Regions from separate parts of the Pseudonocardia sediminis genome, predicted to be linked through region 2. Evidence: riboswitches for the same ligand, from Rfam matches in the RefSeq annotation. Region 2 holds a riboswitch; the other holds the start of a gene.
What was found. Region 2 has a riboswitch for cobalamin ahead of EV383_RS09710 (hypothetical protein). Riboswitches for the same ligand answer to the same signal wherever they lie in the genome.
Positions count from the first base shown of each region.

Region 1: another riboswitch for cobalamin. It lies ahead of cobN (cobaltochelatase subunit CobN); the one in region 2 lies ahead of EV383_RS09710 (hypothetical protein).

Region 1 is NZ_SHKL01000001.1:2,388,816-2,396,370, forward strand. Features, by position in the region: gene EV383_RS32870 (precorrin-3B synthase) at 1-404, opposite strand, end outside; gene EV383_RS11190 (hypothetical protein) at 526-783, opposite strand; gene EV383_RS11195 (C40 family peptidase) at 854-1,873, opposite strand; cobalamin riboswitch at 1,989-2,168, shown strand; gene cobN (cobaltochelatase subunit CobN) at 2,292-5,957, shown strand; gene EV383_RS11205 (hypothetical protein) at 5,970-7,555, opposite strand, start outside.
Region 2 is NZ_SHKL01000001.1:2,054,977-2,062,531, forward strand. Features, by position in the region: gene EV383_RS09685 (cobyrinic acid a,c-diamide synthase CobB) at 1-345, shown strand, start outside; gene EV383_RS09690 (cobalamin biosynthesis protein) at 342-791, shown strand; gene cobA (uroporphyrinogen-III C-methyltransferase) at 1,033-2,268, shown strand; gene EV383_RS09700 (Dps family protein) at 2,308-2,856, opposite strand; gene EV383_RS09705 (MarR family winged helix-turn-helix transcriptional regulator) at 2,997-3,482, shown strand; cobalamin riboswitch at 3,543-3,744, shown strand; gene EV383_RS09710 (hypothetical protein) at 3,811-4,260, shown strand; gene EV383_RS09715 (FecCD family ABC transporter permease) at 4,267-5,349, opposite strand; gene EV383_RS09720 (FecCD family ABC transporter permease) at 5,346-6,386, opposite strand; gene EV383_RS09725 (ABC transporter ATP-binding protein) at 6,383-7,555, opposite strand, start outside.

The sequences.
Region 1 (7,555 bases), 330 kb from region 2:
CGACCGGGCAGCTGCGCGAGCCCGGGTCGCGCGCAGAGCGCACGGTCCAGCGCACCGGCCAGACCGCGGACGTCGGCGAGCCCGCCGGTGATCCCGCTCGCCGGGGAGGCCAGGACGTTGCGTACCTTCTCGTGCGCGAACGAGGGCAGCAGCCCGGCCCCGGCCAGCGCGCGGACGAGCGCCGGGTCGTCCCGGTCCAGACCTCTGAGCTGCAGGTTGCCGCGCGAGGTCAGGTGCACCGCGCCGTCGCCGAGAGAGTCCGCGACGTCGGCGACGGCGTGCAGCTGTGCGGCCGTCACCACCCCGCCGGGCAGACGGATCCGGGCCAGCGCACCGTCCGCGGCGTCGTGCGGCGACAGCACGCCCGGGCAGGCGTCGGCGCGGGAACGGACGGGGGTCGGCACCGGGTCACTGTAGGCACACGGTGCGCCGCCCCGACCGTTCCGGACGCGGCGGGCTCGGTCACACGGGAGCCCGCCGCGGTCCGCAGGAGCGGCGTCAGTCGTCCGAGACGACGATGTCGCCCTAGGTCAGCGGCAGGGTCGCGACGTTCGGGGCGCAGCTGCCCGGGTCGATGCCGGTCGGCAGGAACCCGATGGCGTCCTGGCCCCCCGGGCCGCCGTCGACGACCGTGATCAGGATGTTCTGCCCGACCAGCGGCGCGGGGCGGCTGCCCTCCTCGAGCGGGTAGAGGAACCCGGCGGTGTTGCCGCGGACGTCGACGCAGGTGGCCGGGCCCTTCGGCGCGATCAGCGCCGCCTTCGTCTTCGCTCCGTTGCGCATGTGCGGCAAACGGGTGAAGTGATCATGAGGTACGGCTCGTGCGCCTACGTTGCGCGATCGAGACCGCGGCTCACGGTAGGTAGCGGCGGGCGCCCGCGTACTCGCCGTCGAGACGCGCGGCGGTGATCCGGACCGGCGTCGCGGCGTCGAAGGCCTCGATCATCTTTCCGTCACCGGTGTACATCGCGACGTGGTGGATCGCGCCCTTCCCACCCTGGCGGCCGTAGAACAGCAGGTCGCCGGGCTGGAGCCGGTTCTTCTCCACCGTCCGCCCGCCGGTGGCCTGGGCCGAGGCGTCGCGCGGGACGGTGATCCCGTGCACGCCGTAGACGGTGCCGGCGAGCCCGGAGCAGTCCAGGCCGTACCCGGCGCGACCGCCCCACAGGTACGGCCGTCCGAGGAAACCGCGCGCGGTGGCGACCAGGTCCGCGCCGGTCGGTGACGGAGCGGCCTCGCCGTCGGCGACGACCGTCACCGCGCTCGCGGCGACCCAGCGCACCCCGTCCGACGGCGTCGCGACGAGCACCGCGCCGTCCCGGGAGTCGAGGACGGGCAGGCGGGTGTTCGCGCTGACCTCGGTCGCCCGCCGGGTCAGCGCAAGATCCTCGTGGAGCCAGGTGAGCGGCGCCGACACGACGGCGGTCGGTCTGTCCGCGGTCAGCGCGGCGAACCCGGCGGAGTCGGTGAGCTGGGCGTCGGGGATCCAGCCGGGGTAGCCGGCCGCGTTCTTCGGGGTGGGCTGGCCGGGCACCGCGACCTGCGTCCAGCCGCCGCGGCGGTCGAGCACCTCGACGTGCCGGCCGTAGAGCGCCTGGGTCTGGGTGCGGTTCGACGACGTCAGGTCGAGCTTCTGGGCGGTGGTCATCGCGGCGAGCCAGCCCGGTACGTCGGACGGGTTCGCCAGCGCGGGCCGGTCGACCGGGCGCGGGGAGTCCGGCGAGGTCCAGACGGTGGCCACCGCGACGTCGACGACGGTGGAGGACGACGGCGGTGACGTCGGGACGGACGCCTCGGCGGTCGTCACCGGGATCAGGGCCAGGGCCAGGGCCGGCGCCAGCACGGACGCCACGGAACGCAGAGATCGGAGCACGGAACGTCCTTCGCGGGGGAGACCCCGATCGTCGGCGATCACGAGCGATCCGGACAAGACGGACCACCCGACCGAACGCGTGACGACGGCGACCTCTCCCACCCTCGCTTGACGCGGTGCGCCCGCGTTGCGGACAGTGTTGCCACACCTTCATACGGCGGGCGGGAACAGGAAGCCGGTGCGAATCCGGCGCGGTCCCGCCACTGTCACCGGGGAGCGGACCCCACCTCACGGCCACGGACCCACGGGTCCGGAAGGCCGGGGCGAGCGCCGATCCGGGAGCCAGGACACTGCCCTGCCCGCCGCCCGTGCGCTCACCTGCGCTCGGGCCGACCGACCCGGGACGCGGATCCCGAGGAAGGCTCACCGCCGTGCGCCTCGCCCTGTCCTGCCCTGCCGTCACCGGGGGAGCAGCCGCATGATCCTGCTGCTCTCGACCTCGGACACCGACCTCCTCTCGGCGCGGGCCTCCGGCGCGGACTACCTGCCCAAGAACCCGAACTTCGTGCCGCTCGACGACCTGCGGACGATGGCGACCGACGCCGACGTCGTCGTGATCCGGGTGCTCGGCGGCTACCGGTACTTCGAGCAGGGCCTGGACATGCTCCGCGGGCTCGACACCCCGCTGGTCGCGCTCGGCGGGGAGATGGCCCCGGACGCGGAGATGATGGAGCTCTCCAGCGTCCCGGCCGGCGTCGCGGCGGAGTCGCACACCTACCTCGCGCAGGGCGGGCCGGCGAACCTCGCCCAGCTGCACGCGTTCCTCTCCGACACCGTGCTGCTCACCGGTGAGGGCTTCGCCCCGCCGGAGGAGCTGCCGCAGTGGGGGCTCCTCGAGCGGGAGGCGACCCGGCAGGACGGGCCGACCGTCGCCGTCCTCTACTACCGCGCCCAGCAGCTGGCCGGGAACACCCACTACGTCGCCGCGCTGTGCGACGCGATCGAGAACGCCGGCGCGAACCCGCTGCCGATCTTCTGCGCGTCGCTGCGCCAGGCCCCCGGCGCGCTGCTGGAGCGGCTGCGCGAGGCCGACGCCATGGTCGTCACCGTGCTCGCGGCCGGCGGCACCCGACCCGCCGCCGCACAGGCCGGAGGCGACGACGAGGAGTGGGACGTCGCCGAGCTCGCCGCGCTCGACGTCCCGATCCTGCAGGGGCTGTGCCTGACGTCGTCGCGGGCGATGTGGTCGGAGAACGATGACGGCCTGTCCCCGCTCGACGTCGCCACCCAGGTCGCGGTGCCCGAGTTCGACGGCCGGCTGATCACCGTCCCGTTCTCGTTCAAGGAGATCGACGCCGACGGGCTCGCCACCTACGTGCCCGACCCCGAGCGCGCCGCCCGCGTCGCCGGGATCGCCGTGCGGCACGCGAACCTGCGGCGGATCCCGAACGCGGACAAGAAGATCGTGCTGATGCTCTCTGCGTACCCGACGAAGCACGCGCGGATCGGCAACGCGGTCGGCCTCGACACCCCGGCCAGCACCGTCGCACTGCTCCGCGCCATGGACGCCGCCGGCTACGACATCGGCGACTTCCCCGGCGTCGAGAACGGCGACGGCGACGCGCTGGTGCACGCGCTGATCGAGGCCGGCGGGCAGGACCCGGACTGGCTGACCGAGCAGAAGCTGGCCCACAACCCGGTCCGGATCTCCGCGGCGTCCTACCGGCGCTGGTTCGACACGCTGCCCGACGACTTCCGCGCGGGCGTCGAGGAGGCGTGGGGCCCGGCTCCCGGCGACCAGTACGTCGACCGCAGCCACGACCCCGAGGGCGAGATCGTCGTCGCGGCCCTGCGTTCGGGCAACGTGACGCTGATCGTGCAGCCCCCGCGCGGGTTCGGCGAGAACCCGATCGCGATCTACCACGACCCGGCCCTGGCGCCGTCGCACCACTACCTGGGCGCCTACCGCTGGCTGGCCGCCCCCGTCGCCGACGGCGGCTTCGGCGCCGACGCCGTGGTGCACATCGGCAAGCACGGCAACCTGGAGTGGCTGCCGGGCAAGACGCTGGGCATGTCCGCATCCTGCGGGACCGACGCCGCGCTCGGCGACCTGCCGCTGATCTACCCGTTCCTGGTCAACGACCCCGGCGAGGGCACCCAGGCCAAGCGTCGCGCGCACGCCACGCTGATCGACCACCTGATCCCGCCGATGGCCCGCGCCGAGGCCTACGGCGACATCTCCCGGCTCGAGCAGCTCCTCGACGAGCACGCGAACATCTCCGCGCTCGACCCGGTGAAGCTGCCCGCGATCCGCCAGCAGATCTGGACGCTGATGCAGGCGGCGAAGCTCGACCACGACCTCGGCCTGGAGGAGCGCCCGCACGAGGCCGAGTTCGACGACTTCCTCCTCAACGTCGACGGCTGGCTCTGCGAGATCAAGGACGTCCAGATCCGCGACGGGCTGCACGTGCTCGCCGCCGCGCCGGAGGGCGGGCCGCGGGTCGAGCTGGTCCTGGCGATGCTGCGCGCCCGTCAGATGTGGGGCGGCGAGAAGACCGTCCCCGGTCTGCGGGAGGCGCTCGGTCTGGTCGAGGGCGGCACCGAGACCGGGGCCCGCACCGACGAGATCGAGCACCTGGCGCACAGCCTCGTCGAGGACATGGAGGCCGCCGGCTGGGACGCCGAAGCAGCCCCCCGCATCGTCGCCGCCCGCCTGTCGGCGTTGGACGAGAGCGCCGTTCGTGCGCCCGGGCAGGACGGGAGCTCCTCTCGTGCGCCGGGGGTGGACCCCGCGATGGTGGAGACGATCATGCGTTTCGCCGCCGACGAGGTGGTGCCCCGGCTGAACGCGACCAGCCACGAGCTGGACCGGGTGCTGCACGCCCTCGACGGCGGGTTCATCCCGTCCGGGCCGTCCGGCTCGCCGCTGCGCGGGCTGATCAACGTGCTGCCGACCGGGCGGAACTTCTACTCCGTCGACCCGAAGGCCGTGCCGTCGAAGCTGTCCTGGGAGACCGGGCAGTCGATGGCCGAGTCGCTCGTCGACCGCTACCGGGCCGACCACGACGGCGAGTACCCGCGATCGGTGGGGTTGTCGGTGTGGGGCACGTCGGCGATGCGCAACTCCGGTGACGACATCGCCGAGGTGTTCGCGCTGCTCGGCGTCCGCCCGGTGTGGGACGAGGCGAGCCGTCGCGTCCGCGACCTCGAGGTGATCGACCTCGACGAGCTGGGCCGCCCGCGGATCGACGTCACCGTCCGCATCTCCGGGTTCTTCCGCGACGCGTTCCCGCACGTCCTCGGGCTGCTGGACGACGCTGTCAAGATGGTCTCCGAGCTCGACGAGACCCCCGAGCAGAACTACGTGCGCACCCACGTCGCGGCGGACCGGGAGCGCACCGGCGACGAGCGCCGCGCCCGTACCCGGATCTTCGGCTCCGCACCGGGCACCTACGGCGCCGGGCTGCTGCAGCTGGTCGACTCGCGCAACTGGCGCGACGACGCCGACCTCGCCGAGGTCTACACGACGTGGGGCGGCTACGCCTACGGCCGCGGCCTCGACGGCGTCCCGGCCCGCGACGACATGGAGCAGGCCTACCGGCGGATCACGGTCGCGGCGAAGAACATCGACACCCGCGAGCACGACATCGCCGACTCCGACGACTACTACCAGTACCACGGTGGCATGGTCGCCACGGTCCGCGCGCTGACGGGCACCGCGCCGGAGGCCTACGTCGGCGACTCGACGATGCCCGAGGCCGTCCGGACCCGGACCCTGCACGAGGAGACCGCCCGGGTGTTCCGCGCCCGGGTGATCAACCCGCGCTGGATCGCCGCGATGCGCCGTCACGGCTACAAGGGCGCCTTCGAGATGGCCGCGACGGTCGACTACCTCTTCGGCTGGGACGCCACCACCGGCGTCGTCGCGGACTGGCAGTACGAGAAGCTGACCGACGAGTACGTCCTCGACCCGGACAACCGCAAGTTCCTGACCGAGTCCAACCCGTGGGCCCTGCACGGGATGGCCGAGCGTCTCCTCGAGGCTGTCGACCGCGGACTCTGGGAGGCCCCGGAGCCGGAGACGCTGGCCGCCCTGCGCCAGGCCTACCTGGAGTCCGAGGGCGATCTGGAGGACGACGAGTAGCCGCACGGCTCATCAGGCCGGGGTGCGTGCGGCCGCCGCCTCGTCGGCCTTCTCGGTCAGCCGGTCGAGCAGGCCGTCGCCCGTGCGGACCCCGGTCGACCCGGGGTACCGGATGCGGGCGAACGTCTCGGGCAGTCGCGCGGCGAGGCGGTCCTGCGCGATACGGCCCAGGACGTGTCCGGCGACCACGCCGTTGACGACCCCGACCGCGAGCACGAACCACCCCGGCGGCCACGGCGCACCGAGGACGGCCGGCACCGCGAACGCAGCCGTCGGGGCGACGAGCAGCAGCGTCGCCCAGAAGGAGACCTGCAGCGCGAAGGGGTTCTCCCCGGCGTCGGTGGCGTTCACCCGGCGGTGCGGGTCGACGCCGGGCGTCGCGCCGAGCACCGACATCAGGACGGCGACCCCGCTGCCCGCCCCGAGCGTCGCGGCGATCACCGCGGCGACTCCGGCCGCGAGGTCCCACGCGCCGGTCAGCGCCACGAGCACCGCGGACAGCGCGAACGCGGCCGGCCCCATCGCGAGCACCAGACCGAGCCGGCGCCCGCGGACGTCCGCCCGCACCGCCTCCGGGCTCTGGCCCGCGACGAGCAGCCACAGCGCGGTCCCGTCCTGGCCGTAGAGGTTCGACCCGCTCAACGCGGCCATCAGCGCGACCGCGATGCCCGCCGCGGCGCCCACCTCCGGCACGCCGAGGACGGCTCCCCAGACGGCGACGAAGATCCCGAACCAGACGGCGGTCCGCACCTCCAGGCTCCGCCACGGGTCGCGCCACCAGGCGCGCAGCTCCTTGCCGAGGACGGCGCCGGTCGGCGTCGCCGGCAGGATCCGCGTCCCGGTCAGGGCGCGGCTCCCGATCGGGCGCGACCTCCGCCGCGCCGTGCGGGAGCCGACGTGCGGGGTGAGCAGTGCCGTCGCGGCGGCCGTGGCGACGCCGGCGGCGACGGCGAGCCAGGCCAGCGCCGTCGTCAGGTCCCCGGCGGCGACCGCGTCCACCGCCCGGATCGGCCACGCCGTGGGCAGCCACGACACCACCGACGACGCCGCGCCGGGCAGCCCGTCGCGCAGGAAGACCGGGACGACCGAGACGACGGGGTACACCACGAACCAGCCCGCCAGCATCGTCGAGATCAGGAAGCCGTACTGGATCGCCGCGATCTCGACCCCCACCCGTGTCCGCATCGCGGCCCCGAGCAGCGCGTACGCCGTCCGGGCCAGGGCGACCACCAGCACGAGCAGCAGCACCGCGGACGTCAGCGCGACGGCGACCGACGCCGCCACCGGCCCCTCGCCCACGGCGGCGTACCCGACGAGGGCGAGCAGCGCCGCCGCCGTCACCACCGCACCGACCCCGACGAACGCCGACGCGAGCAGCCCGGCGCCGAGGCGTCGCCGGCCCAGCGGCAGCACCGTGAAGTACTCCGGGCGCAGCACCGCCGCGGCCGGGGCCAGGATCGGGCCGACGACCCACCCGGCGAGCCAGACGGCCAGCAGCAGCCCGAGGACGTCGGCCCGCACGGGCGCGTCGGCGAGCAGCGTCGCGGCCCAGGTGGCGGCCGCCGCCGCCACACCCAAGCCGAACCCGGCCCAGCGCT
Region 2 (7,555 bases):
CTCGACGGCGTGGAGATGTGCGGGGTGCTGCCGGCGACCGGCGCGATGACCGAGCGGCTGACGCTGGGCTACCGCGAGGCCGTCGCCGTGACGGGGTCGTCGGTGTTCGACGAGGGGAGCCGGGTCTCCGGGCACGAGTTCCACCGGTGCGCGGTGACGCCGCGGGCCGGGCACGGGACCGGGGACGGAGGCCCGGCCTGGGCCTGGCGCGCGGCCGAGCCGGAGGGCTTCGTGCAGGGCGGCGTGCACGCCTCGTTCCTGCACACCCATCCGGCCGGCAACCCGGACGCGGTCGCCCGGTTCGTCACCGCCGCGAGCCGGGCGGACGCGGCCGCCCCCGCGTGACCGGACCGCACCCGGAGCCGGGCCCGGGGCCGGAGCCCGGGTCGGGCCTCGTGGTCGGGATCGGGGCGCGGCGCGGGGTCACGGCCGGGGCGGTGCGCGCGCTGCTGGACCGGGTCGCCGCCGAGCACGGGCTCGACCTCGCCGGGGCGGTGGTCGCGACCCTGGAGACCAAGCTCGACGAGCCGGGCCTGCGGGACGCGGTGACGGGGTCCACGCTCCTCGGCCTCCCCGCCGAGGTGCTGGCCGGCGTCACGGTGCCGCACCCGAATGATCGGGCCGAGCGGGCCGTCGGCACTCCGAGCGTCGCCGAGGCGGCGGCGCTGCACGCGGCGGGGCGGTCGGCCGGGGACGGGGCAGTGGTGACGCTCGTCGTGCCCAAGACCGCCGGCGACGGTGTGACGGTCGCCGTCGCGAGCTACCGCCGACACCGCCGGAACGGTCCCTGAACAGCGGCGACACCGGCACAAGAGGGGCCGGGCAGGTGTGTCGAGTACCTCGCGGGCTCGGTCGGAGCATGCATCGGTCGTTATGCTCACCCCTTCAGCCGTCGTGTGGGAACCCGGTGCGAGTCCGGGGCGGTCCCGCCACTGTCACCGGGCACGCCCCTCACCGGGCGCGACCGGGAGCCAGACCTCACCCACGGCGTACGCACCGCTGCCGGGCGTGGACACCCGGGGAAGGAGCGCCGTGAACCGCGCGCACGAGCAGTACCTGGTCGGTCTCGACCTGGCCGGACGGCGGGTCGTCGTGGTCGGGGGAGGGCAGGTCGCCCAGCGCCGGGTCGCGAAGCTCATCGCCTCCGGAGCGGTGGTCGAGGTCGTCTCGCCCGAGGTGACCCCGGCCGTCGAGGGCATGGCCGCGGCCCGCGAGATCGCCTGGACGCCGCGTCGCTTCGACGACGGCGACCTCGAGGGCGCCTGGTACGCGATCGCGGCGACCGACGACCCGGCCGTGAACCAGCAGGTCACCTCCGAGGCCGACCGTCACCGCATCTTCTGCGTCCGCGCCGACGACGGCCAGGCCGGCACCGCGGTCACGCCCGCGACCGGCGAGTTCGACGGGCTCACCGTCGGCGTGCTGGCCCGCGGCGCGCACCGGCGCTCGGCCGCGGTCCGGACCGCCCTGGTCGAGGCGCTGCAGGCCGGCGTCGTCGACGACTCCGCGGAGGACCCGCTGCCCGGCGTCGCGCTGGTCGGCGGCGGCCCCGGCGACCCGGAGCTGATCACCGTGCGCGGGCGGCGGCTGCTCTCCCGCGCCCAGGTCGTCGTGGCCGACCGGCTCGGCCCGCGCGACCTGATCGACGAGCTCTCCCCGGACGTCGAGGTGATCGACGCCTCGAAGATCCCCTACGGCCGCGCGATGGCCCAGCAGCGGATCAACGAGCTGCTGGTCGAGCACGCGAAGGCGGGACGGTTCGTGGTGCGCCTCAAGGGCGGCGACCCGTTCGTCTACGGGCGCGGGTTCGAGGAGGTGCAGGCGTGCGCCGAGGCCGGGGTCCCGGTGACGGTCGTTCCCGGCATCACCAGCGCGTTCGCCGCCCCGGCGCTGGCCGGGGTCCCGGTGAGCCACCGCGGGGTGGCGCACGAGATCGTCGTCGTCTCCGGGCACGTCGCCCCGGACGACCCGCGCAGCCTCACCGACTGGGAGGCACTGGGCCGGATGACCGGCACCGTAGTGCTGATGATGGCGGTGGAGCGGATCGGGGTGTTCGCCGACGTGCTCGTCGCGAACGGGCGCCCGGCCGACACCCCCGTCGTGATCGTCCAGGACGGGACGACGCGCATACAGCGCACCGTGCGGGCCACCCTCGCCACGGCCGGCCGCGTCGCGAAGGACGAGGAGGTCAGCCCACCCGCGATCGTGGTGATCGGGCCGGTGGCCGGGCTGGACGCGCCCGGGCCCGGCGGTGCGGGAGCCGCGTAGCCCCCGCGCCGCACCGGCCCGGCGTGGCGGTGCCGGGTGTCAGGACGCCGCGGCGGCGTCGTTCTCGGTGGAGGCCCCGGCCTGGCTCAGCGTGCCGTCGGCGCTCTCCAGGTGCGCGCGGACGAACCACTGGTACTGCTCGAGGTCCGCCGACTGCCCGGTCAGCATGTCCTCGGTCACGTGGTCGATCTTGCCGGTGCTGTCGATCGCGGCCCGGTGGTCGCCGACGACGCCGGAGTAGACGAGGTCGAGCGCGCCCAGGTGCTTGATCGCGGCGCCGCGGCCGATCGAGTAGTCGTCCCAGCTGCGGGCGGCGACGAGGGCGCCGGGCGTGCCGGTCGGCGAGCCGCCGAGGGTCGCGATGCGCTCGGCGACGGCGTCGACCATCTCGCGCACGCCGTCGACCTGCGGGTCGAGCATGGTGTGCACGGCGATGAAGTGCGGGCCCACGACGTTCCAGTGGACGTGCTTGAGCGTCAGCGCGAGGTCGTTGAGGGCGTTGAGGCGGTCCTGCAGGATGCGGACGACCTCACCGGCCTGGTCGCGCTCGATGCCGGGAACGGTGTACTGGACGGTGTCGGTCGACACGTGGTGTCCTCTCGAAGTGATGGCGGGTCACGGGACGGACGTCGTCCGGCCGTGACCGTCGGACTTCCCGCCTACCCCGCCCGCGGCCGGTCATGCACGCGAGTCGTGCGAAGCCGATTACCGAGTGCGACCATCGACGGGTGAGCCCATCGCCCGCCCCGCCCGACGGGGACGCCCTCGTCGACGCCGTGATGACGGCCAGCCGTGCGCTGCTGGCGGTCGCCGCGCGGTCGGTGGCGGCGGTCGACGAGGACGTCACGTTGCCGCAGTACCGGACGCTGGTCGTGCTCGCCCAGTACGGGGCCCGCCGTCCCGCGGACCTGGCCGCCTCGCTGTCGGTGACCCCGTCCACCGCGACCCGGATGTGCGACCGCCTGGTGGCGAAGGGCCTGATCGACCGCGAGCGGTCCGACGACGACCGGCGGGCCGTCGGGGTCGCGCTGACCAGGGCGGGGGAGGACCTGGTGCGTGACGTCACCGGCCGCCGCCGCAAGGAGCTCGGCACCCTGCTCGGCGCGATGCCCGAGAGCGGCCGTCTCGCCGTCGTGGAGGCCCTGCGGTCGTTCGCCGCCGCGGCCGGGGAGATCCCGGAGACGGAGTGGGCGGTCGCACCGACCCCGCTGTGACGTTGCGCCGGTAGGCCGGTCGGGACCGGGTCCGGGTTGACCACCGCGCCCCGCCGTGGTGATGTCGTCGGCGACGACGGTGCAGGAAGCCGGTGCGAATCCGGCGCGGTCCCGCCACTGTCATCGGGGAGCACGTCCCACCGCGGCCCCGTTCCTCCGGGGACGGGACGTCGTGGACGGTCACTGCCGGTACCCACCGGTGGGAAGACCGGGCCGTGCGGATCCGGGAAGCCAGGAGACTGGCCGTCGTCGCGCGGTATCGGTGGGCGCGAGGCCCGCGGAGCCGCGGATCCGACGGCAGAGGGCGCGGACCCTCGAGGAGGCCACGATGACCGGCGACGGTCCTGCTACCACCCCTGCCCGCGCGGGCACGCTCGTCGTGCTCGGCGCGACCGGTCCGGCCGGATCCTCCGACGGCGGATCCTCCGACGCCGGGCCGTCCGGCCCCGAGCGGGCCGCCGACCTGCTCGCCGCGGCCGACGTCGTGTTCACCGGTCCGGCCGGGCCCGGCGCCGATCCCGAGTCGACGGTGCTGTTCTACGTCGAGGCCTGGCGGGTCGAGCCGGTCCGCCCGGGCGAGGCGGCACGGCGGATCGCCGAGGTGCTCGACGGCGCCCCGGGGCGGGTCGCGGTGCTGGTGACGGCCGGGCCGCCGTCCGCCGACACCGCCATGACCGCCGCGCTGGACGGCCTGCGGCACACGGCTCCCGGGATCCGGGTCCGGGACACCGGCGCGGTCGCGCTGCTGCCCCCGCGCCGGGTGCCGCTCGGGTCCTGACCCCGCTCAGACGCGGGCGGACCGCCCGCGGACCAGCAGCCAGATCAGGTACGGGGCGCCGATCGCGGCGGTGACGATCCCGACCGGAAGCTCCGCGGGGAGCACGGTGCGCGCGATCAGGTCGGAGACCACCACCAGCAGCCCGCCGTAGACGGCGGAGGCGAGCAGCGGCGGGCGCGGCGCCCCGACCAGCCGCAGGCAGATCTGCGGCACGACCAGCGCGACGAACGCGATCGGGCCGGCGCTGGCGGTGGCCACCGCCGTCAGCGCGACGGCCAGCACGATCAGCGCGGACCGTGCCACGTTCACCCGCACGCCGAGGGCGGTCGCGGTGTCGTCGCCGAACTGCAGCGCGCCGAGCCCGAACGCCAGCAGCAGCGCGACCGGCACCAGCACCAGCAGCGCGATCGACACCGGGACGACGTTCTCCCAGCCGCGGGCGTTGAGGCTGCCGGTGAGCCACACCGTGGCGCGGGCGGCGTCACCGATCCGGGCGGCGATGAGCAGCCAGGACGTCACCGCCGTCGCGGCCGCCCCCACCCCCACCCCGACCAGCACGAGGCGGTAGCCGTCGATGCCGCGCCGCCACGCCAGGCCGTAGACCAGCCCGGCGGTGAGCAGCCCGCCGGCCAGCGAGGCGAGCGGCAGCCCGGCCGCGGACAGCGCGACGGTGGACGAACCGCCGCCGAGGACGATCACCACCACCGCCGCGGTGCCGGCGCCTGCGGTGACGCCGAGGATGTCCGGGCTGGCCAGCGGGTTGCGGGCGACGGTCTGGGTGATCGCCCCGCCGATCCCGAGCGCGGCCCCGACCAGCGCCCCGGTCAGCGACCGGGGCAGCCGCAGCTGCCAGACGACGAACTGCTGCCCGCGGGTGCCGCCCCCGGCCAGCGCGGCCAGCACGTCGCCCAGCGGGATGGGGAAGTCGCCGCGCCCGACGTTCACCGCGACGGCCAGCACCAGCAGCACGAGCCCGGCCGCGGTCACCGCCAGCATCCGCGGGCGCCAGACCCCGGACAGGCCGCGCCAGCGCAGCGCGGGGCGTCCCGCCACGGTCACGGCGGACGCGGCGGGAGCCGGGGCGCTCACAGCGACGCCATCCGCCGTCGCCGCACCAGCGCGACGAAGAACGGCGCGCCGACCAGAGCGAGCACGATCCCGACCTCCAGCTCTCCGGGGCGCACCACGACCCGCCCGATGACGTCCGCGGTCAGCAGCAGCACCGCGCCCGCCAGCCCGGACGCGGGCACCAGCCAGCGCTGGTCCGGCCCGGTGACGGCGCGGCAGACGTGCGGCACGATCAGACCGACGAACGCGATCGGCCCGCACGCCGCGACCGCCGACCCGGTGAGCAGCGTGATCGCGGCCAGACCGGTCCAGCGGACCCGGGTGAGGTTCGTCCCGAGCCCGCGCGCGACGTCCTCGCCGAGCGCCAGCAGATTGAGCCCCGGCGCGTTGATGAGCCCCAGCAGCACCCCGGCGGCCAGGAACGGCGCGACGTCGACGGCGATCGTGGCGTCCCGCCCGGCCAGCGAGCCGACCGCCCAGAACCGGAACGCGTCCAGCGTCGCGGCGTCGCTGAGCACCATCGCCGAGGTGAACGAGCCGAGCAGGGCGCTGATCGCGACCCCGGCCAGGGCGAGCGTCACCGGCGTCGCCCCGCCCCGGCCGGCCGCCCCGACGGCGAACACGACCGCGCTCGCGGCGAACGCGCCGACGAAGGAGAACCAGACGTAGCCGTACAGGTTCGTGACGCCCAGCACGGAGATGCCGAGCACGACCAGGAACGCCGCCCCCGCCTCGACGCCGAGCAGGCCCGGGTCGGCGAGCGGGTTGCGGGTGTGGCCCTGGATCAGCGCCCCGGCCATGCCCAGCGCGATCCCGACCACCACGCCGAGGAACGTCCGCGGCATCCGCAGCGTCCGGACGACGGTGTCGGCGTCGGAGTCGGTGGGGGAGACGATCGCGGTCCAGACCAGCCGCAACGGGATCGGGTTCGCGCCCACGGCGAGACTGAGCAGGCACAGCGCCACGATCGCGACCACGAGCGCGGCGACGAGCCCGACCCGGCGCGCGCGCAGGCTCCCCGTCCGCGGTGCGGCAGGGCGGGGCGGGGCCGCGGTCACGGCGCCACCCGGGCGCCGGTCCACGCCGACCACAGCTGCGCGTAGCGGCCACCCGCGGCGACCAGCTCGTCGTGCGTGCCCCGCTCGACGACCCGGCCGCCGTCGAGGACGACGACCGCGTCCGCGTCGACCGCCTGGGTCAGCCGGTGCGCCACCACGACGGCGGTCCGCCCGCGGGTGGCCCGGCGGGCGGCGGCGTCGAGCACCCGGGCGCCGGCGCTGCCGGCCTCGGCGGTGGCCTCGTCCAGGACGACGACCGGCGCGTCGGTGAGGATCAGCCGGGCCAGGGCGAGCTGCTGGGACTGCTGCGCGGTCAGCGTCTGCCCACCCGCGCCGACGACGGTCGCGGTGCCGTCGGGCAGGGCCAGCGCCCACTCCCGGGCGCCGACGGCGTCGAGTGCGTCGAGGAGCTCGTCGTCGGTCGCGGCGGGGCGGGCCAGGCGCAGGTCCTGGGCCAGGGTGCCGGCGAACACGTGCACGTCCTGGGTGACCATCGCGACGGTGGCCCGCAGCACGTCGGGGCCCTGCTCGGCGGGGGTGACCCCACCGATCCGGACCCGCCCGCGGGTGGGGGTGTGCACACCGGCCACGAGCCGGGCCAGCGTCGTCTTGCCCGCGCCGCTGGCCCCGACGAGGACGACCGTGGAGCCGTCGGGCACCTCGAGGTCGACGCCGTCGAGCACGTCGTGCCCGGGGCGGTAGGCGTGCCCGAGCCCGTCGGCCCCGATCCGCGCGCCGTCGGGGTGCCGCGGGTGCTCCGGGGCCGGCGGCTCGGGCAGGTCGGCGACGCCGACGATCCGGGCCAGCCCGGCCGCCGCGGACTGCGCGGTGTCGAGCAGGAACAGCACCTGGTTGACCGGTCCGAACAGCCCGACGAAGTACAGCGCCGCCGCGGTGGCCGTGCCGACGGTGACCGTCCCCGACCCGACGAGGGCGAACCCCGCGCCGAGCACGGCCGCGATCCCGATGAACTCGGCCCCGTTGAGCCGCCCGAAGAAACCGGTCTGCAGCCGCACCACCCCGAGCGCGACCTGCACGACGTCCTCGGAGCGGGCGTGCACCCGCCGGGTGTGCTCCGGGTCGAGGCCGAGCGCGCGCACCGTGGCGACCCCGCCGACGGTGTCGAGCAGCTGCTGCTGCTGGGCGCCGGCGGCGGTCCGCTCGCGGGC